4 regions of the Staphylococcus dromedarii genome follow, and region 1 is predicted to be linked to each of the others. Evidence: riboswitches for the same ligand, from Rfam matches in the RefSeq annotation. Region 1 holds a riboswitch; each other region holds the start of a gene.
What was found. Region 1 has a riboswitch for thiamine pyrophosphate ahead of MUA88_RS03460 (ECF transporter S component). Riboswitches for the same ligand answer to the same signal wherever they lie in the genome.

Region 1 (6,220 bases):
CAAGAGAACCCATTAATATGTCTTGGAAAGAAGATTCAGTCGTCGGCGTGATGTTAGCCTCGAAAGGATATCCAAATGCTTATGAAAAAGGGCATGTGGTCACTGGTTTTGAATCAGATATTGATCATTATTTTGTGAGTGGATTAAAACATGACGGTACATCTTATGTCAATGCAGGCGGACGTGTGATCTTAGCCATTGGTGAAGGCGATACAATTGCAGATGCACAACGTGAGGCATATCGACGTGTGGAACAAGTTAAGAGTGATGCATTATTCTATCGTAAAGATATTGCAAACAAAGCATTATAATACAAAAAAGATGATTTGGAAGTGGTAAGTTTCCAAATCATCTTTTTATGTTCGATAGCATACGATAAACGGGAAAGGTATGCTTACTTGTTTATCACGCCTTTTCACATCCTCGAGATCGTGAAAACGCAAATGATAGATTATGATTGACTAACGTGCATCTAAAATACCTGTAATCGGTAGATAACTTGCACTGGTAAATGCTAATGTAATGATGCCTAGCATGATAACGATTAGTAAAAGGTCACGATAGCTGAATGGGACATGATAGTAGTAGGTACGCTTCCCATCATGAAATCCTTTTTTTTCCATTGCCACAGCAAGACGGTGTGCTTTTCGTATATTTTGACTAAGTAGAGGAATCAAGAGATGTTTAAATCTTTTAAAACCACTATAGTTTTTGTTGCTAATCATTTGATAGCGCATTTTGAGTGAATTGCGTAATTGGAATACAGATTCAATCATTAACGGAATCATACGAAATGCAGCCATAAAGGCATAAGCAACTTTCGGTGGTACTTTGAGATGTTGCATAAGACTGTAGAAAATCATAATGACTTGCGATGTGAACGCAATGGATAATCCGAAGTAACTGATGACGATGGTTCTTAGAGCAAGATGTAAACCTCTGACTAAGCTTTCAACACTAATTTTGACAAAGCCAAATTCTAATAACACGTGGGTCCCATTACCATAAAAAATCATAAATAATGATGAAGTCAGTGCAAAGAACGTAGCCATCATTACAAATGAAGCGACGACTTTCCATTTTGTGCCTGCAACACAAAGTAAAAAGACAAGCATGAAAAGTGCCAAATATAACATGACATCAAAGTTATGAACAAAAATAATGAAGAAGAACAAAGCAACAGCTAGGAAGAGCTTTGTCACAATATTGACGTTATCCATAAAAGTATGACGCGTTTTCCACGATTCAATCATGTGATGGCACCTCCAATTCATGCAACATGCCATCTGACACTTCAAAATGTCGTGATGGGTAGCGTTCAATAATATGTGGGTCATGTGTAATCATGATAATCGTTTGACCTTTTGCAACGCGCTCTTGGAATAGTGTAATTAATTTAAACGTATTATGACTATCCAATCCAAATGTAGGTTCATCGAGTAAGATGACATCTGCATTGGTACTTAATGCAGTTGCGACACTCAGGCGTCTTTTTTGTCCCATTGAAAGCTCGAAAGGATGTTGTTTCGAAACATGCGCGAGATCAAGTAGTGCTAGCATTGCCTTCGTTTGCTCCTCAGCATGTTGCGGATCCATGTATTCATAGTTCACAAAGATTTCATCGTAAACACTGTTTTGAATAAATTGGAGTTCTGGATTTTGATAAACCAAATATATATGACTGGCAGCATCACGTACTTTTTTTAATGTCTGTTGATTCCATTGCATTTTCCCTTGATAAGGAATCAATTGCATCATTGATTCGAATAACGTTGTTTTGCCCGTTCCATTTTTGCCAGTGATTGTTAACCATTCACCTGGATGAACTTCAAGCTCAGGAACATGATAGAGCATTTTTTTACTACGTTGGATAGCACCATCTTTGTATTTAAAATGGAAACTTTGTGATGATGTATCTTTAGTATGTGTTGGAGGAGGCGCGGAGTCCCATGCATGAGGATGCCATACACCATATTCCGTTAATACGTCCTCAAAATTTGCTAATATCATGTCTGGCGTACCTTGTTGAATGATGCGACCGTGATGATCCATGAGAATAACACGATCAACGTAATCCCAAACATGCGCCACTTTATGTTCTACGATTAATACCGTTTGATCGGCCCATAAGTCTTTGAGTAAGTCCCACAGATTTTGAGTTGCTTCGATATCTAACATCGCAGTTGGTTCATCCAAGAACAAAGTGTCTGCTTCCATTAATAACGTACCAGCAATGGCTAGTTTTTGTTTCATGCCACCACTTAATTGATTAATAGATTGTTTGGGATTGACATCAAGCTGTACCTTTTTAAGTGCATCATGAATACGTTCATCCATCTCTTCTTGAGGCACTTGTTGATTTTCTAGTATGAACGCGAGTTCTTCGTTCACTTGTGGCATACAGAATTGAGAGTCTGGATCTTGGAAGATGACACCTGCATGGTAAGCTACCTCCAATTCATCATACTTCATTGGTAAATCAATGAGATCAGGTACAATGCCACTTAATACATTGAGTAGCGTACTTTTACCAGAGCCAGATGGCCCAAGTAAGAGTACTTTTTCTTTATCTTTGATTTCGATATCGAGACCATCAAATATTTTAGTGGTTGCACTTGGATATTTTAGGCGTAGATTTTTTGCTTTAAGCAATGTATGTTCTCTCCTTATAAGGAATCATAGTCGTCTTTAGATGCTGGTCTGAATAACTTAGTGACACCTGTCTGATCAAGTGCTTTGACTAGATAATATGGAAAGGCACCTGCAAGTACGACACCACTAATGATACGGAAGACAATATAGAGGATAAGATTCCATTGTGCAACCTCACCTAAATAACCATAATACCAGTCAATTGGTAAACTAATGAGTGCAGCTGATAAACCTGCTAAAAGTGCAATCATAAATGAGCGTGAACGATAGCGAACGATTGCAAAAACAAGCTCACAAGCGAGACCTTGTAAAAGCGCATAGACAATCGTTGGAATATCAAAACGACCCATCATAATTGTCTCACCAGCACCAGCTGCAAACTCAGCAAGTAATGCAATCCCCATTTTAGGAATGATAAGATATGCTACAACGGCTGCTGCGAACCACATACCGTATAAAAGTTGGTCAATTTGTAAACCTAATGGCTGAATCGTTTTAGTAACTACCCACCAAATGTTGTAAACCACACCGAAAATGACAGAGACTAGAACTGTCACGAGTATGTCTGATAATGTTAAGCCTTTTTTCATTGTAAAGGACCTCCTAAAAAATAAAAACGCACACCCCTAGAGTAGGGATATGCGTCGATCTATGAACGAGGCTATAACTATTATTATGTAAGCAACTCAAATAAATGTGCGTCTCATTGCCGCAAATATTAAATATAAACGTCGTACACTTTCCTCCGCTAGTATCACCTAGGTCAGGTACAAAGGGTTTGAGGATATTCCTCATCTCAGTTCTCACACCCCTAGTGCGTGCGTATTCAATTGATATAAACAATGTACATGTCTCACAACAAAAAGTCAAGAGAATGAATGCCTCTTGACTTGATATAAGAATATTAATCTAACGTGCTTTGGATATCGTCTTTTGTTTTATCGATACCATCTTTTGCCTCATTAGCTTTATCTTTTAATTGTTCTTCTTTTTCTTTAGCTTGTTCAGCTGCTTTTTTTAAATCTTTTTCTGACATGATAAAACACTCCTTTAATTTTATTGTTAGTTATCTATATCCGTTCTATGGGTTATTAAACATGATTTTTGGAGTTTTTTTAGTATGTGGATGATTGGAGGACTAAAGCAACTTTCTCATTATTCGGTTGATGAGTTTAATCTAACTAACACACATTTAAAATGATTTTGACTATCACAAATTTATAGTCATACTAGAGACTGAATTTAATCAATTATAAAGACATCAGACAATTGTTCATATATAATAATTTATGAGGTGAGAGGATGTCCTTTTTTAATAAGTACACCGAAGTGATTTATTCCTATATTATAGGTGCGCTTGCAATATTGCTGAGTATTATTATTTTCGTAAATATACCGCTTATTGAACAACTCAACTCAGGTAAACATCATGTATCTCGTATTGATAATGTTTGGGATTTTATCATGACCTTTTTCCATGAGATTATCCGTGTAATGAGTAAATACATTGGAGAGTTCCCATTAGTGAGTGGTTTGATTATACTGGCATTTGGGATTCTAATGTTAGTGATTGCAAGAGTTTTAACCAATACAACACGATTTGATTACGACATATCGATCTTTTTCCTATTAATCGGTATTATTTTCTTCGTATTAACATTAATTTTTATGTCACAAGTCTATGGGATTTTAGCATTTATTTTTATTTTCCCATTTTTAATTCATATTGGTTATATTACTTTTAAAGATGAACTTAATCCATTGCACCGAAAGCAACACTACTTGTGGTTGATTTTTGGATATGGTATTAGTTATGTATTTACACAATTAGCGTTATATTCACGACTTGAAGGACGAGAAGTAGCACCCATTGATGTGCTGAGTATTAATACTTTCTTTTTAGTGTTATGGCTACTGGGTCAAATGGCAATATGGAACTTCTTGTTTTTACGTCGTTCTTTACCTGTCTTTCATGAAGAGTTGGATGAGGCAGCCAGCCAATATTTACGCAGCAAAAAATATCAATATAGTGATCAGTCTAAAGTGCAGTTTAAAGATATTCAAAACCGTACATCTGAGTTCACGCATGATATTTCGCACCGTACGCGTCGTAGTATTAATATTGAAAAGATACGTACGAAAAGAGATCACATTAAAGAAAAATGGTTTGGTTGGACGAAGCTTGAAGAAGATGATATTCCATCTTTCTTACGTAAACGACCAAAATGGTTCAAGAGAGCTTACGTTAATATCGCATGTGGTGTGATTTTATTTTTCTTCATACTACTTGAATTTAATAATCGTAACTCATTATTTGCATCAGGTGACTGGCAATTGTCACAAACACAGTATGTCTATGAGTGGATCAGTTTGTTGTTACTACTTCTCATTGCGATTGCATACATTGTGACATCAGTGACATTTATGCTTAGAGGAAAGCACTACTATTTACAATTGTTTATGATTAGTATTCTATTCTTTAAGTTAATTACAGAATATGTTGTGATTCTATTCCATGGATTGTTATTATCTATTTTCATCACACCAATTCTCGTATTGATGCTAATACCAGCAACGATTGCTTTCATATTGCAATTGCGTCAACCAGCGACAAAAGAATAGGAACGATAGAGAGTGGGAGAGAAATCTCTCGCTCTTTTTTATTTTTAGTATTAAGATAGGGGGAATCTTTTACATAAATCGATTTCTGATCTAATCACGTGTTAAGATAGAAAAGAATTCATTGAGGAAAGGCTGATAAAATGAAAACAGCAATTTTAAATAGCGGGAAAGAAACGAAATATTTCAACGGCTATCCACTGATTGAAGAAGAGGATATTTATCAACAGAGATCGTTGAAAAGTGGTGATGTATTCCATCTTAAAACAGATAAAGGCGTTTATATCGCAACTGGATATGTCGGTCATCAGCATAAAGGACTTGGTTGGGTCTTGTCATACGATGAAAATGAAGATATTGATCAAGCATTTTTTGAAAATTTATTTGAAGCAGCAAAACAAGAGCGTGACTATTATTATCATATTGATGGCACAAATACATTTCGATTATTGAATGGAGAAGGAGATGGCATAGGTGGATTAACAATCGATAACTATAATGGCCATCTTTTAATTCAGTGGTACTCACGTGGTATCTATGCTTTTCGTGATGATATCATTGCTGCGGCTACGTCTGTTTTTGACTATACATCAATTTATGAAAAAACACGCTTTAAAGATTCAGATATTGAAGGTGGCTTTGTAATGGGGGAAGCACCTGAATTTCCTATCGTCATTGAAGAAAACTTCACTTTTTATAACGTCCATTTAGATGATGGACCGATGACAGGTATTTTCTTAGATCAAAAAGAAGTTCGTAAAAAAATACGTGACTATTATAGTACGGAAAGACATGTTCTTAATTTATTTAGTTATACAGGTGCTTTTTCAGTCATTGCAGCTGGTCAAGCAGAACAAACAACAAGTGTAGACCTTGCAAACCGTTCACGCCCGATGACTGAAGAGAATTTCGGTTTGAATGGGATCGATCCGAAAACACAATCTTTATA
Region 2 (6,220 bases), 750 kb from region 1:
AGATGCGACACCTGTTTTGACTTCTGAACCATTGTGTTTCAATGACATTGTGACTGCACCAAGTTTGTCATAATCTAGTTGTGCGACAGGTTCTCCAACAACGACAAGTCCAGTTGCTGTGTTATCGGATAATAAGTCACCTAATGTAAAGTTTGGAAACCAATCTTCATAGCGCGCATCAGGGACTTCAATAGCTGGTGCTAACTGTGAATGATTGAGGACATCCTCAACGCTTGGGTCAGAAGGCAAGTCTTCTGTAACGACAAATACCAATTCGGGCTCGATTAATGGCGCAAACATCTCTCCTAATTTGACAGTTGCACCGCTTTGTTTAATGACTGTTTTAAGTAATGTACCATAGGCAGGTTCATGTGTATTTGCATATGCTTGTGTTTCTGCACTTGTCATACTTACTTTATATCCTGCCACATCTGTCTGATGATGTTCTTTTAATTGTGCAATAAGTGCATCCTGTGTTTGATAGCCTAAAACCTCATCTACATTTTCTTCAGGATTGAGAAAAGGGATAGGTTGATGTGTTTTATAAGCTTGAAAAACTTGCTCTGCTAATTGTTGCGATGTTTGAGTCATAAAGACACTCCTTTGTCAGAAAATTGATACTTTTATGATAAAGGTTTGTGATTCAAGAATCAAGTGTGCAGTGTACATGCGTTTTAAGGTGTCATTTGATAACATAAAAATAAAGAATAGGGGAGTGAAACGAATGTCAGATTATGTATATCATTTAGCAAAGCAACATCACTCAGTGAGAAAGTTTAAAGCGGAAACATTAACGCGTGAAACAGTCGCAAAGTTGATTGAGGCAGGTCAGATGGCATCAACATCAAGCTATCTGCAAACGACGTCTGTGATTGGTGTAGAAGATGTTGAAAAGAAAATGGCTTTAAAAGAAGTATCGGGACAACCGCATGTGTTAGATAATGGCTACTTGTTAGTATTCGTCATTGACTACAATAGACATGATCTTGTGAGTGAACAACAAGGAAAGAACATGTCGACAAGTTTTGAATCTGCGGAAGGCTTGTTAGTTGGGACGGTGGATGCGTCATTGATGGCTCAAAATATTGCGTTAACAGCAGAGGATATGGGCTACGGCATTGTTTACTTAGGATCACTACGCAATGATGTGGCACGTGTTCGTGAAATTTTAGACTTACCTGAGCATACTTTCCCAATATTTGGTATGGCAATAGGTGTACCGGCAGATGATGAGAATGGCTCGCCTAAACCACGATTGCCATTAGAGCATGTCTTTCATGTGGATACGTATAACAATGATCGTGATGAGGCACGCCAACATTTAGCAGCATATGATCAAACGGTATCTGATTATTATAAAGAAAGAACGGATGGACGCCGAACAGAAACATGGTCAGAACAAGTCGCGAACTTTATGAGTAGTAAACAGCGCTTAGAGATGAGAGATTGGTTGCAAGAGTCAGGATTCAATAAAATATAGCCAAAAAAATACCACATGCGCAAGAGTGCGTATGTGGTGTTTTTGGATGATTAATGACTTGTTGTTAGCTCGTCATATTGATTGTCATTGAAGACATCTTCATCCAATTGTTTTGTTAATTTTGCTGTACCTGTTCCGGCTAATATTGAGTCATTAACATTTAATGCTGTACGTCCCATATCAATTAAAGGTTCGACTGAAATAAGAACACCTGCAAGACCGACTGGTAAGTTTAATGCAGAAAGTACGAGGATAGATGCAAATGTTGCACCACCACCGACACCTGCTACACCAAATGAACTGATGATCACAACGATGATAAGTGTTGCGATGAACTGTAGGTCAATCTCAACACCTGCAACTGGTGCTACCATGATGGCAAGCATTGCAGGGTAAATACCGGCACAACCATTTTGACCGATAGATAAACCGAAAGAACCTGAGAAGTTTGCAATCGCTTGTGGAACGCCTAAACGATTCGTTTGTGTTTGAATGTTAAGTGGTAATGTACCTGCGCTTGAACGTGAAGTGAAGGCAAATAGCATCACTTCTGCTGTTTTCTTCACATATTGGATTGTGTTAACACCTAAAACCAATAAGATGAGCAAGTGAATAATATACATTGTGATTAATGCAGCATAAGATGCGATAACAAATTTACCGAGTGTCCAAATCGCTGCAAAGTCACTTGTTGCCAATGTGTTTAACATAATCGCTAAGATCCCATAAGGTGTTAAGCGTAATACAAAAGTTACGATGGCCATAACAAGTGAGTACACGGCATCAATACCGCGTTTTAATACATGGCCATTTTCAGGTTGTTTACGTGCAACACGTAAATAAGCAAAACCAATAAACGCAGCAAAAATAACGACTGCGATTGTTGAAGTCGCACGCGCCCCTGTAAAGTCTAAGAATGGATTTGCAGGGAGTAATTCTAAAATTTGTGCTGGCAATGTCGTTGCTGTTAAGTCTTTTGCCGTTTGTGTAATTTCTGAACTACGTGCATTTTCAGCTTGGCCTAAATCAATCGTTGATGCATCTAGGCCAAATAACATCGCATAGGCAATTCCGACAATGGCTGAAACGGCAACAGTACCGATTAAAAACATGAAGATGTAACCGCCCATTTTGGCAAACTTCTCACCAAGGTCGATTTTTGTAAATGCTGCAATAATTGAAATAAATACTAATGGAATAACGATCATTTTTAAGAGGGAAATATATCCATTACCAATGATACCAATCCATTCAGTTGTTTGTGTTGTTATTTTGCTGTCTGCACCGTAAAGGAGTTGTACGACAATCCCGAGTACGATACCAAGACCGAGGGCAACAAAGACACGTGTTGGGAATTTAACGTGTTTCTTCGCCATCACCCATAGTCCAATCATGAACCCAGCAAAGATAATTAAATTAAGTATGATTAAAAATAAAGACATTTTGACGCTCCCTTCTAATTCCGACTTGTATTATAAGGATAATGGCAAGTGCTGTTAAAATCAACCCTTGTGCATGAAATTCTTATTTTATAGGGGAGAAAGGTCTTAATTGAGTTGCTGCCCTAGCATCTCCATCAATAAGCTGTGCCATACGTTCGCCAACAATAGGGGAGAGCAGGATACCATTTCGATAATGTCCGGTAGAGATGTAAAGATTATCGCGAAGTGCCCCCATAATCGGTACTTCATTCGATGTGATTGGTCGAATGCCTGTCCAAGTTTTAATGACATGATGTTCTCGCAGTTGTGGAATCATCAGTTGGCTTTCGCGATCTAACCATTGCAGGTTTTCCTCTTTATTCTGGGTACTCCAATTATCTCGTTCTGAAGTTGCCCCAATAAGATAGCGATTTGGTTTTTTAGGAACGATATAGCAACCATTCATATTAAAAATAGTTTCCTTCAGTCCTTTATAAGAAGAGGCGATTAGTTTTACGTCTCCTTTGACAGGGTGTGTCGGAAGGTGAATATCAAGTTGATGTAACAATTCCCCACTCCAAGCACCAGCTGCAATAATTAATTCATCTGCATTAAATGTTCCCTTAGAAGTTGTGATTTGATAATGTGATGCCTGTTGCGTGATATGTAACACTTCTGTATGTAAGTGTAGATCAATATGCGCACGTTTTGAGACAGATTGTAACAAAGCTTGCGTATATAGGTTGGCATTGATTTGACCGTCATCATGTATTTTGAACGCAGCGCAAGACGCCGTATCACAATAAGGGAAACGTTGACGTAATTGTTCAGGTGTTAATTGATAAATCTCATGGTCTTGTTGTGCTAGGAAAGCAAATTGTTTTTCAACTGCTGGAATGTCTTGTGGTGTCGTCGCCACTTTGATTAGCCCGTGAGATTGTAATTCAATATCCATATTTGTTTCTTTTAAAAGTTGTTGTGCTGTTGCTGGCATCATGGCACGACTTTCCATAGCCAAATGGTACAAAGGTGTATCTTCAAAAAACTCATTTTGTGCCCCCAACATACCACCAGCCGCGTAAGATGCATTCATACGTGGTGTGGAGCGATCGATGATATGAATGTGCCGATTTTGAGGGTTCAGTTGTCTGGCAATAGATAGCCCCATGACACCAGCTCCGATAATAACTGTCTGTAACATAAAAAAACCTCCTGCATGTGGGATGCAGGAAGTTGACATGTATGATTGAAATTGAGTCACATAAAATGCGAGCGTCAATGATATGATAGAACGTTGTATTTGCGTTGTGAAACGCGTGACAGATCATTGCTTCCCTTCGATGGTATTAACCATATCAGGTTCAAAGAGTTAAGAGTCAATCTTTCTCAGCTCACTTCGAGCACCCCTAGCATGTTATTTAATTTTAAGAGAGCGAGACAAAGGTTGGGAGCGTATTTATTGGCTCCCAACACAAAATTGATGTCTTATCTCTATTGTTCTAACCGCCGAACAAGCGTTGTAAAAAGCCTTTTTTCTCATTGCGTTCAATTGTATGTGCTAACGCTTTTTGTCCTTCGATTTGTGATTCAATATGTTTTTGTGTTGTACCAAGTTGTTCAGTTTGTTGTTTTTGTGCTTCTGTCAATGCTTCCATTGATGCACTATTTGATTTAAGTTGTTCTTCTAACTTGTTGTGTAATTGAGAGAGTGCTTCTTGTTGTTGATGTACTTGTGTCACCATTTGACCAAGAATTTGGCGTTCTTCACGCATTTGATTGATTTCATTATGCAACTCATTGAACAAGTTAGAAAGTTGTTGATCAGCAGGAAGTTGTTGTGAGTCTTCCTTTACAATCACTTGTAAAAAGTCTTTTTCCTTCTCAAGTTCTTCAAATGCAAGCTCGTAACTATTTGTTTGTCCAACACGCTCTGCAATCTCTTGGAAAAGTTCAATATCTTCTTCTTTGAAGTCAGTCGCTTCACGTCCACGGTATTCTGTTTTACCTAAATGGTAACCACGTTCTTCAAGATGCTGAACAATTTTTCGGACTTGCTTTTCGCTTAAGCCAGACTTTTGTGCGAATTCTTTTGTTAGCATATCATCGGATCCTTTCTCCTACAATTTAGACGACTGTCAGTGTTCGTTCAGTGACCCTTCAGTCTTACCTCCTCTTTATTGTAGCGACTTTATGGACCGATTTCAAGAGCTTATGCACTCGGTTCTTTTCGTAGGTCCATCTTCACAAGCAACGGATAGATCACTTTGCGTGGCAGTCTATTTGCGAAGACATACTTGAGGATATAGCAAGATTTGATGCTTGCTCCATAGATATCTTTTGTTAAAGGAATATTTGTCTTGATATATAAATCTAATGGGACAGGTTTTCCATTGCGGTTAAGTGATGGTTGTATATATGAAAGCTTCGTTTGCTTTTCAAATCCTTGCTGCGTTAAGAAACGTCTACGAAATGCAATGTCGTCTGCTGTTTTTGAATCTACATCTGGTGATTCAAAAGTAGATTCGAACATAAAGAAGTTAACATCACGACCATGAAGTTGTTGAGCCAGAGCGTTGATGTTTGTCTCAGTTTGATGAAGTGTTGCTTCAAGATACGATTCGCGTTGAGGGCCTTCCTCTGCAAGTAAATAAATAATAAAGCCAGCATTTGTCGTTGCTTCATAATGTGCAGTGGCAAAGCTAACAACACGGTCATCTTCAATACCGACTAAGAAGACGTAATCATTTTTCGTCTTTTCCGTTTTGAGTGATTGAACAAAGACGGACTCATCTTCAGTGACAAGATCGTCTAACTTTCCTAAATAAAAGTCTAATGTAGGTTGATACCATTGATCTTGTGTTGATTTAATTTGAATAAATTCCATAGTCTATCACCTCTTTGTAATGGCTTTAGTATAGCATAATCAATTCTACTAAATATATATGAGAAACCATATAAAAACATTCGAGCAGCATGTACGGCTCGAGTGTGATAGAACATATTCAAAAGTTTTTATGACAGTTGATGTTGCTTAAAAATGTAACTACAAAAGAATACGGCAATATTTAAAGCACTATTTCAATCGCATAGCGTACCTATCTTTTTAAATGAGCTTATTCAATGTCGCCTTTATGTTCAGATGGATGATGTTTAAATTCTTGTGTTTCGTATGAGCTATTTGTTTGTGATACTTCACTGTGGTTACCTGATTCAAAATGGCTCACAAGAATAACAATATCTCCATCAAGTACAGCTTGTTTGAGTTGCGCTTTATCGTTGTCAGCAAGATTGAAGCGTGTGAATGCTGCTTCTTCTGAAT
Region 3 (6,220 bases), 980 kb from region 1:
ATAATCGCAAGACCGTAGTTATTATCTAATTGATGACCCAACCAATGAATTAAACGGTCCATTGGTTGTACAAATGTATTGTAAAAGAAACCATCACGATTTTCAGGTTTACTATAGTCACAACCAGCTAAGAATAGTGTGACACCTAAAAGCATGGCCAGTAACGCTTTGTTCTTCATTTTTCCACCTCTATACTATTATTCACATAAGTGTCATTTTATCATATAACGTATTGAGGTGGAAACATTTCTCTGTTTTTAAGTCTATTTATTTAAAATAATGCAAGTAGCGTGACACAGATCTTTCAATATTATCACTTTGTGTAATTGAAGAAATCGTTGCAACCCCATCCGCACCATTATTAATAATAGAAGCCATATTTTCTTCAGTAATACCACCTATCGCAACAATTGGAATTTCCTCATCATAGCGGCGCATACGACGAATCATTTCAATACCACCTGCTTGTTTGGCATCACTTTTTGATTGTGTTCTATAAACAGGACCAACACCGATATAATCTACATGTGTTAGGTCCGATTGATCATATTCTTCAAAATTACTTACGCTCAAACCGATGATTTTATCCCCTGCTTGCGCATAAAAACTTTGAACTTCTGCATCATCTTGTCCTACATGAATACCATCTGCATCAATTTCCAATGCTAAATCAACATCATCATTGACAATAAATGGCACTTGATAGGCTTTACAAAGTTTTTGAAGTGCTAATGCTTTTTCCTTTTTAGCCTCTCCAGTCAGAGCTGAAGGCCCTTTTTCACGGAATTGAAACATCGTAATACCTGCTTTTAATGCTGATTCAAGGATGTCATCTAAGTTTCCTTTTTTTACGTCTTGCGTCCCCGCAATAAAGTAAACACGTAATTGTTTACGATCAAATGTCATCATTCTTCACTTCTCTCTTTTTTATCTCTTGCTGAAAAGCTACCGTCGCCGTTTGATTCAATGCATCTAAAAAGGCAACGGAGAATGTACCCGGTAAGTCAGCACCCGCTCTCACTTCCGCACGTTCGGCAGAAATCGTATAATATGATACCGCTTCTGATAATTTTTCTATTGAAGGATGTGTTTCTTTCATTAAAAAACTAGCAATCACAGCGCCTAATAAACAACCCGTACCTGTCACTTTTACAAGTAACGGTGTGCCATTGTCTAAGGCGAAGACACGTCCATCTTGAACAATGATGTCTGTTTTTCCAGTCATTACAATTGCTGCACCATATTTCAAATGTGCTTTTCGAGCTGCTTCAACAGGTACGTCCTCAATGGTACTATCTGTTCCCTTCATCGTTGCAGATGCATCCACTAATGACAATATCTCTGAAGCATTTCCTTTAATGACCGTTACCTGTATTTCTTCTAAAAATTTGCGACAAAAATCTTTTCTAAACTGAGAGGCACCCACAGCAACAGGATCTAAAACAATCGGCACATTTTGTCGATTCGCTTCTTTCGCTATTTTTAACATATCTTCACCACTTTGTTGTGTCAAAGTGCCAATATTGATAAGTAATGCTTGTGCTACTTTAAAAAAGTCTGCTGCTTCTTCAGGTGCCTCACTCATTGCAGGACTTGCGTCTAAACTGAGTAAACCATTTGCTGTGAAATTTTTGACAACATCGTTTGTATAACAAATAACAAGTGGTTGTGCTTCACGTACGCTCGTTAGATAATCACTCATTAATCCCACCCTTTCTGTGCTTGATATGCAAAGTGATTCACCGGACCTCTGCCACGTCCAATTTCTGGCGTATACTTAATTGCTAAAGAAATAAACTCTTTCGCCTTAGCAACTGCTTCATAGACAGAACGCCCTTTCGCTAATTCCGCCGTAATAACTGCTGAAAATGTACATCCTGTTCCATGTGTATGTTCGGTTGGATAACGTTCATCTTCAAATACATAATGCCCTTCTCGTGTGAATAGATAGTCCGTCGCATCTCCTGCTAAATGACCACCTTTAATCACGACACCTTTTGCACCAATTTCATTAATGAAAAAGTTTCCTGCACGATGAATTTGATCCATTGTTTCTATCTTGAAACCTGTAATTTCTTCTGCTTCTGGAATATTAGGTGTTGCAACATCTGCATAAGGTAACAATGTCTCTTTCAGTTGATTTCGAACTTGTTCAGCCATAAGTGAGTCACCACTTTTAGCGACCATTACTGGGTCGATTACATATGGAATATCAATCTTTTTTAAATACTGTTGAATAATCTGCATCATCTCAGGTGTCGGTATCATACCTGTCTTAAGTGCATGTGGTGGTTCATCTGTAAAAACACTTTCTAGCTGTTCTTCTAACCAAGCAGGTTCAAGGTTATGAATATGTTGTACACCGAGTGAGTTTTGTGCCACGATGCTAGTGATTGCACTCATGCCATAAACACCACAAGCATGGAATGCCTTTAAGTCTGCCATTGCACCTGCACCACCTGATGGATCTGTTCCTGCAATCGATAACGCAATCTTAGGTTTTTGAATCATTTGAATACCTCCGTGTTTTGTTTTTAATTCATATAGACTACACAGAGGTACCAAGGACGGTTCATTTTGTCTTGATACATTATTGTCTACTTCCCTACGTTGGTATCATCCAAATCAGGTTCAAAGGGTTTGAAATTTCATTCATCTCAGCCAGTGGCGCCCCTAGTAGTCTTCAATGATTAATTTACTTAAATTTAGCAAACTCACTCTGTTTTTTCAAATTAATACAAATACAAACAAAATTATTTCTTATCTCGCTTTTGCCCAATCCTCCCTATTAAAAATCTAATCATAAATAACAACAAGACAGATACGCTATTAATTAACTGATGGCCTATATCATTTGATTGGGACTTTTCGACAGAATTAAGAACACTATTTCGTTTCGTTGTAGTACCTCTTTGATATGTGACAAGCCAATAAGGTGTCGTCTCATATCAATCACTTACTCTTCGCGATTCAACAAAATATGGGAATCTATTAAAATCACTATTAATTCAGCCTTCTGCATGATGTGATATGTATAAGACGGGTCCACGCCTTACGCATTGTGCAACCCGCCTTTAATAATACGGAAACGTTCAATTAAAAAAACAAATAAAAGAGATTAAGGAATTATTTAGAGAGTGGTCCATAAATAATGAATAAGTGGTGGATACAAATATTTAGGGAATGGATGTTAAAACGAGACAAGAGTGGTGTCGCTGGCGTTAATACGGGGTGGGACTTCAAGTTTTTCAACAGATTCAACGACAACTTCAGTTGAAAAACGTTTTTCGTCATTAAATTGATAACGACGTGTCGTGAGATAACCTTCAATAGAGAGCGTGTCTCCTTGACTAACTTCTTGATCAATTTGTATTGCAATAGGGACAAATGCTTTACAATTCAAGTAGTCATAGATAGGCGCCTTTCCTTTTTCTTTATATTTGCGTTCAACCGCAAGAAAAAAGGTTACAAAATAACTGCCTGGCTTCTCATAATACTTTGGTGCTTTAGAGACAGTGCCAATTGCTTTAATTTGATTAATTATTTTCACCTCCTGAAAGTATGATAGTATAGAAGTAAATAAAAAGGCAAATTGTCATCTTTTAATTTATCATGCTTAATTCATGATATTAATTGAACAATTATCGTTTTAAGCACTAATAGTATGACAATTTGCGTTATAATAAGAATGATTAATTAAAAAAATGTAAAATTTAAAAACTTTAGGGGATGATGGCGACATGAAGACTTTTAAAGCCGTACGATTTCAAATTGTATCCGATAATAGTAGTGTCACTGAATATGAATTAATCGATGGCGTCATTATAAACAAAGAGGATCGGGGAACAGGTTGGTTGCTTGAAATTGTTATTTCAGATATCCATAAAGAGCAAATGACCGCTTACATGGACAATAACGAATTACTCAATATCCGGGTTGTCATTACACGTCCATCTAATGATCCAGCATTATTTGATGCAACGATTAAACATATTACACAGCTTAAAGATAAGATTTCAGTTATCTTTGAATGCCATATTTATACGCTACGCCAAGTATATGCAGAAAGCTTATTAGAACAACTTGTTGACGAAGGTTTAGAAGGCGATGACTTGATTAAAACCTTCAGTCGTAAAATGCAATCGAAACCTCGACTTAAAGATGAACGCCAGTAAGTATAAACATACTTCTGGCGTTTTCTCTTGCTTTTATCATTTTATTCTGGTGATTGAAGTGCAAATGTTAGTTCGCAGCTACATGCAAGTTGTCCATCAACAGTTGCTTTAGCTGTTCCTTTACCAATTGGCCCTTTTATCTTTGTAATTTCAACTTCTAGTGTTAATGTATCTCCAGGAACGACTTGTCTTTTAAATCGACATTTATCAATTCCTGCAAATAAGGCTATTTTGCCTTTATTTTCTTCACTGTTCAGCATTGCGACTGCGCCTGTTTGTGCCAATGCTTCTGTAATCAGCACACCTGGCATCACGGCATATTCAGGAAAATGACCTTGGAAAAATGACTCATTACCTGATACTTGCTTAATTCCTACACAGCGCTTGCCTTCTTCATATTCAACAATTTTATCAATCAACAAAAATGGCTGACGATGTGGAATAATTTTTTTAATCTCATTATAGTCAAAAATAGTTTCCATCTTTTATGAACCCCCTAATGATTTGAACAGGTATCTAAAAAATTTAGGCTTTATTCGTTAATTATTAACACGTTCAATGTCTGCACCGAGTGCTTTTAATTTTCCGTGGAAGTCAACATATCCACGATCAAGATGTTTTAGCTCTGTAACGGTTGTTTCACCTTCAGCCACAAGACCAGCTAAAATAAGTGCCGCTGCTGCACGTAAGTCTGTTGCTTTTACTTGTGCACCTTGTAATGCGCTTTTGCCTTGAATTTTAGCATTACGTCCTTCAACAGAAATGTTAGCATTCATACGTTTAAATTCTGCAACGTGCATAAAGCGATTTTCAAAAACAGTTTCCGTTACAACTTTATGACCTTCTGCTGTTAAGAGGAGTGCCATCATTTGTGACTGCATATCTGTTGGGAACCCAGGATGTGGTAATGTTTTAACATCTACTGGTTTTAGTTGTTCTGGTGCCGTTACACGGATACCATCTTCACGATATTCTAGTTTTACCCCCATTTCTTCAAGCTTATATACAAGACTTGTCATATGTTCTTTAGTGGCACCTTTAACAAATACATCTCCTCTTGTAATCGCAGCTGCAATCATGAGCGTTCCTGCTACGATACGGTCTGGAATAATCGCATGTGATGTACCATATAGCTTTTCAACACCATGAATCACGATTGTATCTGTTCCAGCACCTTTTACATCGCCACCCATTTCATTAATGTAATTAGCTAAGTCTACAATTTCAGGTTCACGTGCAACATTTTCAATAACTGTACGTCCTTTTGCTAATGAAGCTGCCATAATAATATTTTGAGTTGCACCTACACTTGGGAAGTCTAAGTGAATATCACATCCTACAAGACCATTCGGCGCCGTTGCATGGATAAATCCTGCTTCTTGATGAATTTCAGCACCTAATGCTTCAAAACCTTTAAGATGTTGCTCAATCGGACGAGAACCAATTGCACATCCTCCAGGTAAAGCCACTTTTGCAACGCCAAGACGCGCCAATAAAGGCCCCATCACTAGAATACTCGCACGCATTTTACTAACATATTCATATGGTGCTTCTTCATTTAATTGTTTTGTCGCATCTACTGTGACAACTTGTGTTGCTTCATCATATGCAACGTCTGCATTCAAAACACTCAATACATTATTGATTGTTTCCACGTCACTTAATGGCGGTACATTTCGTAATTCACTTTTACCGTCACTCGCTAATAGAGCTGCTGTAATGATCGGTAAAACTGCATTTTTTGCCCCTTCAACAGTTACGTTTCCTTTTAATGTTTGTCCGCCTCGTACAATAATTTTATCCATCTTCAAAAATCCTCCACTATCTCTCTATACACTTTCATCATTACTAAAAATAAATTTCATCGTATTCTTGATTGTTAAAATAAATATTTCAGTTGTGTTGAAAACTTAAGCAAGTCCATCACAAAGTTACTAACACCTGTTCCAATTGTAATTGCCAAAAAAATCATGACAACTTGTACTTGAACTGGGTATCCTTTTTTAAAAAATTGATCTAATCTAATTGCATTTAGTGCCCAGTAG
Region 4 (6,220 bases), 320 kb from region 1:
TGAGCTGATGTGCAATAATATACGCTTCATGATACTGTTTTCTTGTAATTTGTTTCGTACGCAACGCACGCTCAAGATCTTCCTGATCCACTAACTCATACTTTCCGTTTGGTAACACTAACACATCCAAATATAAATCTACTGTACGTGCCTTCCCTTTTTGCGTAATATTTTTCAAATTAATATCAAAATAATATTGTAGTGGTTGTCCATCTTCATTGAACATGACCGTCAAACTATAACGTTTTTTCTCAGGTACAATTTGTAGCCACTGATACTGTTCATCGGCAACAACCATCTTCTTACCGACCACTGTTACTTCTAATGGCTCTCTCACTTTATTAATTGTAATTAAGCCAATAATCCCCTTAAATTTATTATTGTTCACTTTCACTTCTATATAATCACGGTCTAAGAGGCGACGCCAGTGACGTTTATCGATATATTTTACTTTCACAGCCACCATCCTCCTTTTGTTCATTATATAAAATTAATAGACCACTGTCACTCGTTCGAGCATTCATGTCAACTTAAGGAACACGTCATATGTATAAAACTTTTATAAAATAATCATAAAATTTTATCTTCACTCTAAGAAATAGTATTTCAATAGTTATATGTTAAGTTAAAATAGCTACTTATGTTTTTGACCTTTGACTTGTAATTATTTTATCTCTCAGCTCAAAGAGACACCCTTCTCTTATCAAAATTTATCATGATAAGAAAGGGTGTACGACACTCACTTATTATTCACTATATTTGCAACCTATTCCAATATCATTAAGATACACAGTCAGGTCACCTAAGTATTATTTATGATATTCAGTTTATTAACGACTCTTCCGTCAATTACAATGAAACATTATGGAAAACATGTTGTACATCTTCAAGGTCTTCCAATACATCAACAAGTTTTTCAAAATTCGCTAAATCATCACCTGATAATTCAACTTCCGATTGTGGTAACATCTCTAATTCAGCCACTTCAAAATCTTGAACACCTAAATCACGTAATGCTTTTTGTACAGATGCAAATTGATCAGGCTCTGCATATACAATAGTAAGACCACCTTCTTCAATCACATCACGCACATCAATATCTTGTTCCATCAATTGTTCTAACACAGTATCTGCATCATAACCTTCAAACGCAAATGTTGCTGTGTGATCAAACATATACGCAACAGATCCTGATACACCCATGTTACCGCCGTTTTTACCGAATGCAGCACGCACATCAGATGCTGTACGATTTACATTATTTGTTAAAGCATCCACAATTAACATTGAACCACTTGGACCAAAGCCCTCATAGCGTAAAGCGTCAAAGTTCTCATCGCCGCCACCTTTTGCTTTATCAATGGCTCTATCAATAATATGATTCGGTACAGAATAGGTTTTGGCACGCTCTAACACAAACTTTAATGCTTGGTTTGATTCTGGATCCGGTTCACCAGACTTGGCCGCTACATAAATTTCTTTACCAAATTTTGCATAGATACGGCTTGTATTTTTGTCCTTTTGTGCTTTTTTCTCCTTAATGTTATTCCATTTACGTCCCATTCTTCCATCTCGCTTTCAATTGCTTTTTAGACTACCCTTTATTATACATGGTATTTTTATTTGAAAGCAACATGTGTCAAATATCATCCTCTATAAATAAAGATTCACGTATCGTTTCAGCTACTCCAACACTTTCCGCACCATACACTAATAAACGCCCATCTTGATATAAGGTCATATCATATACATCCACCATTAATCGCTTCACATATGGGTTCTCCAACCCAACGCGCACATGTGACTTCAAAGGCGCATCAAAAATTTCTTGTGGAAGTCGAAATTGATATACACCCCCGCACAATTCACGTACTTGCCCGGAGTCTTTTTGTGTTAAATGGTGATATTGCTTTTGTCCACATACTAAGCAATCTGGTTCTTTCAATTCTGACACATCTACCGTACGCATCTTATGCGTATATACATCAATCGTCGTCATATGACTTGTTAATGATCCGTGCATAATATAATGAAAAACTTCTGCAACAATGAGGCTACATGCCATGTGTACTGCAGGAGGTAATACCCCATTAATTTCACAACGCTCCATTGTTTCTGGCATTTCTGGCATGATGCACTGCAAACAAGGTCCTTCATCATGAACAGGTAGTACACTCACTTGACTTCCTACTACTGCACCATATATATAAGGAATCTTCAATTTTCTCGTTGCTTCATTCAATAAATAGCGCATCTTAAATGTATCCATACCATCTAATACCATGTCGGGGTTGACTTGTTCTAACAGACTTAAAATGTTTTGTGCAGTTATTTCTTGATTATAGGTTACAACTTCCACTTCATGATTCATCGCATTTAAATGTTGCTTTAATGCTACTACTTTCGGAAGCATTGCTTCAGCATCTGCTGTTACATAACAACTTTGTCTGTGTAAATTAGACAGCGTCACAATATCTTTATCCACAATTGTTATTCGCCCTACACCACTGCGTACCAATTGTTCTGCCACACCACTGCCTAGTGCACCAACCCCCATGACAATCACATGAAGGTTTTGAAGTTTTCGTTGTCCTTCTTGACCAAAATGGGCATATTTTATCTGTCTATCATAACGTGTCATTATAAGAAGCCTAATCCTTCTGATGGGCTAGATTGTACTGCATTATATTTAATCGGAATACGTCCTGCCTCATAGCTTAAACGTCCTGCTTCAATTCCTTTTTTCATCGCTTCTGCCATCTTCACAGGATCTTTTGCGCGTGAAACTGCAGAGTTTAATAAAATAGCATCTGCACCAAGTTCCATTGCTTCTGCACAATCCTTTGCTGATCCGATACCTGCATCAACGATAACCGGCACTTTACTTTTTTCAATAATATAACGCAAATTAAGCGGGTTACTAATTCCTCTTCCTGTTCCGATTGGAGACGCTAACGGCATGATTGCATGCACACCTAACGCTTCTAAACGTTGGGCTAAAACAACATCATCTGAAATATATGGACAAACAATATAACCTTTTTCTAATAGAATTTCACATGCTTTATACGTTTCAAAAGGATCTGGCAATAAGGTATCGTCATCACCAATGACTTCTACTTTAATCATATCGCAGACACCTGCTTCATTTGCTAATTCAGCAATACGCACCGCTTCCTCTGCCGTTTTCGCCCCTGCTGTATTTGGAAAAGTAATAAATTGCTCTAAATCAACATTTGCGAGTGGATTTGGTAGTTCACGATCATATAAATGCATACGTCGTACTGCAAATGTTAATACCTCTGTTCCAGATGCAGCAATTGCTTCACTTTGAACCTGCTCATTATCAAATTTTCCCGTACCTAAAAATAATCTTGAGTTAAATTTTAAATTTCCAATATTAAACATTTTATCCGCCTCCTACAAATTCTAACAATTCTAAACGATCATCTGGTCGCACATAAGTCGATGCCCATTCTGAACGTTTCACAACCGTTTCATTATGTTCAACTGCCATGCGTTTTGCTTCAATACCAAAATGATCCAATACATCTTGGATCGTTGTGTCTGATTCAAATTGTTGTCGTTCACCATTCACTTGTATTTCAATCATGTCATTCCCTCCTTTTTCTGATGCCACTTCTGCACCATTTCTTCAAATACTGGAACTGATGTATCAAATGCACTACGAATACATGCTATCCCTACAAAATCTGAGTGAATTTCTTCTACAGTTTTAATATCTACGCCACCTATCGCAACAAGTGGCCAACTTCCTGATATCGCCAATTCTATTTCTTCATTTGTTCGTGGCGTCTTACCTTGCTTTGATGCGGAAGGAAACACATGACCATATATGCCAAAGTCTAAATGATGCGCCTTTGCTTCAATAATTGCTGAAATACTATGAACAGACATACTAATACGATATTCAGGACTCTCTGCTTTTAGTTGATATGCGATTGGGTCACCTTCTTTAAAATGCAATTGTCGAATCCCCATATCTTTGGCTAATTTAATGTCGGAATGAATGATGATTTTGGACTTAGGAAATTCTCTAAGTCGTAATAATGCTATCCATTCTGCTAAAGCTTTTTTGGACATGGGTGTCCTTAGTAACACGCCGTCAATTTGAGGTTCTATCATTGCTAAACGTTCAATATGTTTAGCTGTCAACACATCATAAGGTGTCACTGCAATAATCATGTAACGCCTCCTTTTTCAAATGCCACTTGTCCTGTATTGCAAAATAAAAAAGCTACTCTTCCACACAATAGTAGAAAAGCAGCTTCACAATTTATACGTAAGCAAAACCACTTTCCTACGCCAGTACTAACTGGATCAGGTTCAGGAATTTTGAAATACGTTTCAATCTCAGCCATCGTCTCTTATGGCACTTCCAGTGGATCATTTGATATTTAATTTTTAATCTTTCTAATGTCATGATATTAAAAAGTGCATCATAATTCAATATATTCTAAAAAGCATTTTAAAATTGTAGACCTTAAATATATTTAAAGATAATCTATATAAATTAAGATGTTATTATCTTCTCATTGTTTGGGCCAAGTTTAATGCATGACGAATAATACGGAATAAGTTTAAGAATAGGTTAAATCCCATCTCTCTTGGAGCAAAAGCACCACGCTTTAATCTGTTGAAATCATATAGCGTATATAGCAAGAAAAGTCCTAATCCTACTACTGAAATAACAGTATATAACATTGGAACGTGGAATATCCAAGCTACAATACTCATACAGATGAGCGCAATAAGTGTTACAAATAAATATTTCCCCATACCCGATGCATCACGAATGACAAAAAATCCAAGTATACCAAATACAACAAATCCTGTAACAGCCAATGACACAATCATTAAAAAGGTTTGACCACCTAGATTTGCTAATGAATACATGAATGTCGCATAAGAAAGCAATCCTGCTACAATTGTATAAATGTGTGAAATAATAGGCCCACTAAAACGTGCACGCTGCAAAACCATTGTGATTAAAATTAACATAGCGAGCCCAATAGACATCGGTTGGCGCCATTCTGCTGGTAGGTATTGGCCAAAATATACTGAAATACCAAATATTAACCAATAATACATGAAAAATAACCAAACTTGTCCATAGCGTTTATGATAAGACGATTGTTGTTTTGTACTTTCGTTCATAAAAATCTCCTTTATATTACACTAATGTGATTGAATGTAACATTTACTTTAACATATGTCTATTTTATCTCACAGCACTTTATTTATGAGTGAGGGATTAATAAACATTTTAAATTCATTACATGTTTGTAACATTTCACAAATTTAAAATAATGTTTGATATTATGTATAAGATGATAATTGTAGAAAAAATAAGATTCTTTTGAATACATAAGGAGGAAACACTTTGAAAAAATTTGCACTTGCATTAACCGTTACTTCTGGTGCTGCAGCAGTCCTTGCTCACCAAGATGCAGAAGCTTCTACACAACACGCCGTACAAGCTGGTGATTCTTTATGGGACGTAGCAGCACAATATGGCACAACAGTTGAAGCTATTAAACAAGCTAACGGGCTTACAAATAATATGATTTTCCCTGGTCAAACACTATCAATTAGTGCCACTTCAGGACAGTACACTACTCAAAACCAAAATACATCACAATATAATACATCAACATCCCCTGCCACATCTTCACAGTCGTCAAGCAATGGTCACACAGTTGTTGCAGGTGAATCTTTAGACATCATTGCAGCAAGATACGGTGTAACAGTTCAAGATTTGATGAATGCTAACGGTATGTCTGGCTACTTAATTCATCCAAATCAATCTTTACAAATTCCAAGTCAATCAAATACAAGCACTGCAACTGCTTCATACTCAAATGCAACAGCTGTAGGCTCCGGTAATGGAACAACAGTCGCACAAACAAGCACTGCGAATCAATCACCATCATTCAACCACCAAAACTTATACACTTGGGGACAATGCACATGGCATGTTTTCAATCGTCGTGCTGAAACTGGACAACCTATTAGCACATATTGGTGGAATGCAGATCATTGGGCAGGTGCTGCCTCAGCCGATGGTTATACAGTAAACAACGTGCCTCAAGCTGGTTCGATTATGCAAACAACTGAAGGCGCTGTAGGTCATGTTGCTTACGTTGAACGCGTTAATCCAGATAACAGTGTCTTAGTATCAGAAATGAACTACAATACA

Region 2: another riboswitch for thiamine pyrophosphate. It lies ahead of thiO (glycine oxidase ThiO); the one in region 1 lies ahead of MUA88_RS03460 (ECF transporter S component).
Region 3: another riboswitch for thiamine pyrophosphate. It lies ahead of thiD (bifunctional hydroxymethylpyrimidine kinase/phosphomethylpyrimidine kinase); the one in region 1 lies ahead of MUA88_RS03460 (ECF transporter S component).
Region 4: another riboswitch for thiamine pyrophosphate. It lies ahead of MUA88_RS01875 (thiamine phosphate synthase); the one in region 1 lies ahead of MUA88_RS03460 (ECF transporter S component).

What each region holds. Positions count from the first base shown of each region.
Region 1 is NZ_CP094718.1:702,197-708,416, forward strand. Features, by position in the region: gene purD (phosphoribosylamine--glycine ligase) at 1-311, shown strand, start outside; gene MUA88_RS03450 (energy-coupling factor transporter transmembrane component T family protein) at 462-1,253, opposite strand; gene MUA88_RS03455 (ABC transporter ATP-binding protein) at 1,246-2,652, opposite strand; gene MUA88_RS03460 (ECF transporter S component) at 2,667-3,242, opposite strand; TPP riboswitch at 3,376-3,475, opposite strand; gene graF (glycopeptide resistance-associated protein GraF) at 3,557-3,688, opposite strand; gene auxA (lipoteichoic acid stability factor AuxA) at 3,955-5,274, shown strand; gene MUA88_RS03475 (class I SAM-dependent rRNA methyltransferase) at 5,415-6,220, shown strand, end outside.
Region 2 is NZ_CP094718.1:2,150,639-2,156,858, reverse strand. Features, by position in the region: gene MUA88_RS10710 (2-keto-4-pentenoate hydratase) at 1-591, opposite strand, end outside; gene MUA88_RS10705 (NADPH-dependent oxidoreductase) at 725-1,480, shown strand; gene MUA88_RS10700 (L-cystine transporter) at 1,531-2,922, opposite strand; gene thiO (glycine oxidase ThiO) at 3,005-4,102, opposite strand; TPP riboswitch at 4,217-4,319, opposite strand; gene MUA88_RS10690 (DNA-binding protein) at 4,401-5,000, opposite strand; gene MUA88_RS10685 (hypothetical protein) at 5,111-5,785, opposite strand; gene MUA88_RS10680 (general stress protein) at 6,015-6,220, opposite strand, start outside.
Region 3 is NZ_CP094718.1:1,679,674-1,685,893, forward strand. Features, by position in the region: gene yidC (membrane protein insertase YidC) at 1-179, opposite strand, end outside; gene thiE (thiamine phosphate synthase) at 268-906, opposite strand; gene thiM (hydroxyethylthiazole kinase) at 896-1,702, opposite strand; gene thiD (bifunctional hydroxymethylpyrimidine kinase/phosphomethylpyrimidine kinase) at 1,702-2,508, opposite strand; TPP riboswitch at 2,586-2,685, opposite strand; gene MUA88_RS08360 (single-stranded DNA-binding protein) at 3,191-3,550, opposite strand; gene MUA88_RS08365 (YwpF-like family protein) at 3,741-4,175, shown strand; gene fabZ (3-hydroxyacyl-ACP dehydratase FabZ) at 4,217-4,657, opposite strand; gene murA (UDP-N-acetylglucosamine 1-carboxyvinyltransferase) at 4,715-5,980, opposite strand; gene MUA88_RS08380 (DUF1146 family protein) at 6,055-6,220, opposite strand, start outside.
Region 4 is NZ_CP094718.1:385,569-391,788, reverse strand. Features, by position in the region: gene MUA88_RS01900 (ribonuclease FAU-1 family protein) at 1-457, opposite strand, end outside; gene MUA88_RS01895 (YebC/PmpR family DNA-binding transcriptional regulator) at 850-1,563, opposite strand; gene MUA88_RS01890 (HesA/MoeB/ThiF family protein) at 1,640-2,641, opposite strand; gene MUA88_RS01885 (thiazole synthase) at 2,641-3,408, opposite strand; gene thiS (sulfur carrier protein ThiS) at 3,410-3,610, opposite strand; gene MUA88_RS01875 (thiamine phosphate synthase) at 3,610-4,206, opposite strand; TPP riboswitch at 4,302-4,411, opposite strand; gene MUA88_RS01870 (Bax inhibitor-1/YccA family protein) at 4,546-5,178, opposite strand; gene MUA88_RS01865 (LysM peptidoglycan-binding domain-containing protein) at 5,405-6,220, shown strand, end outside.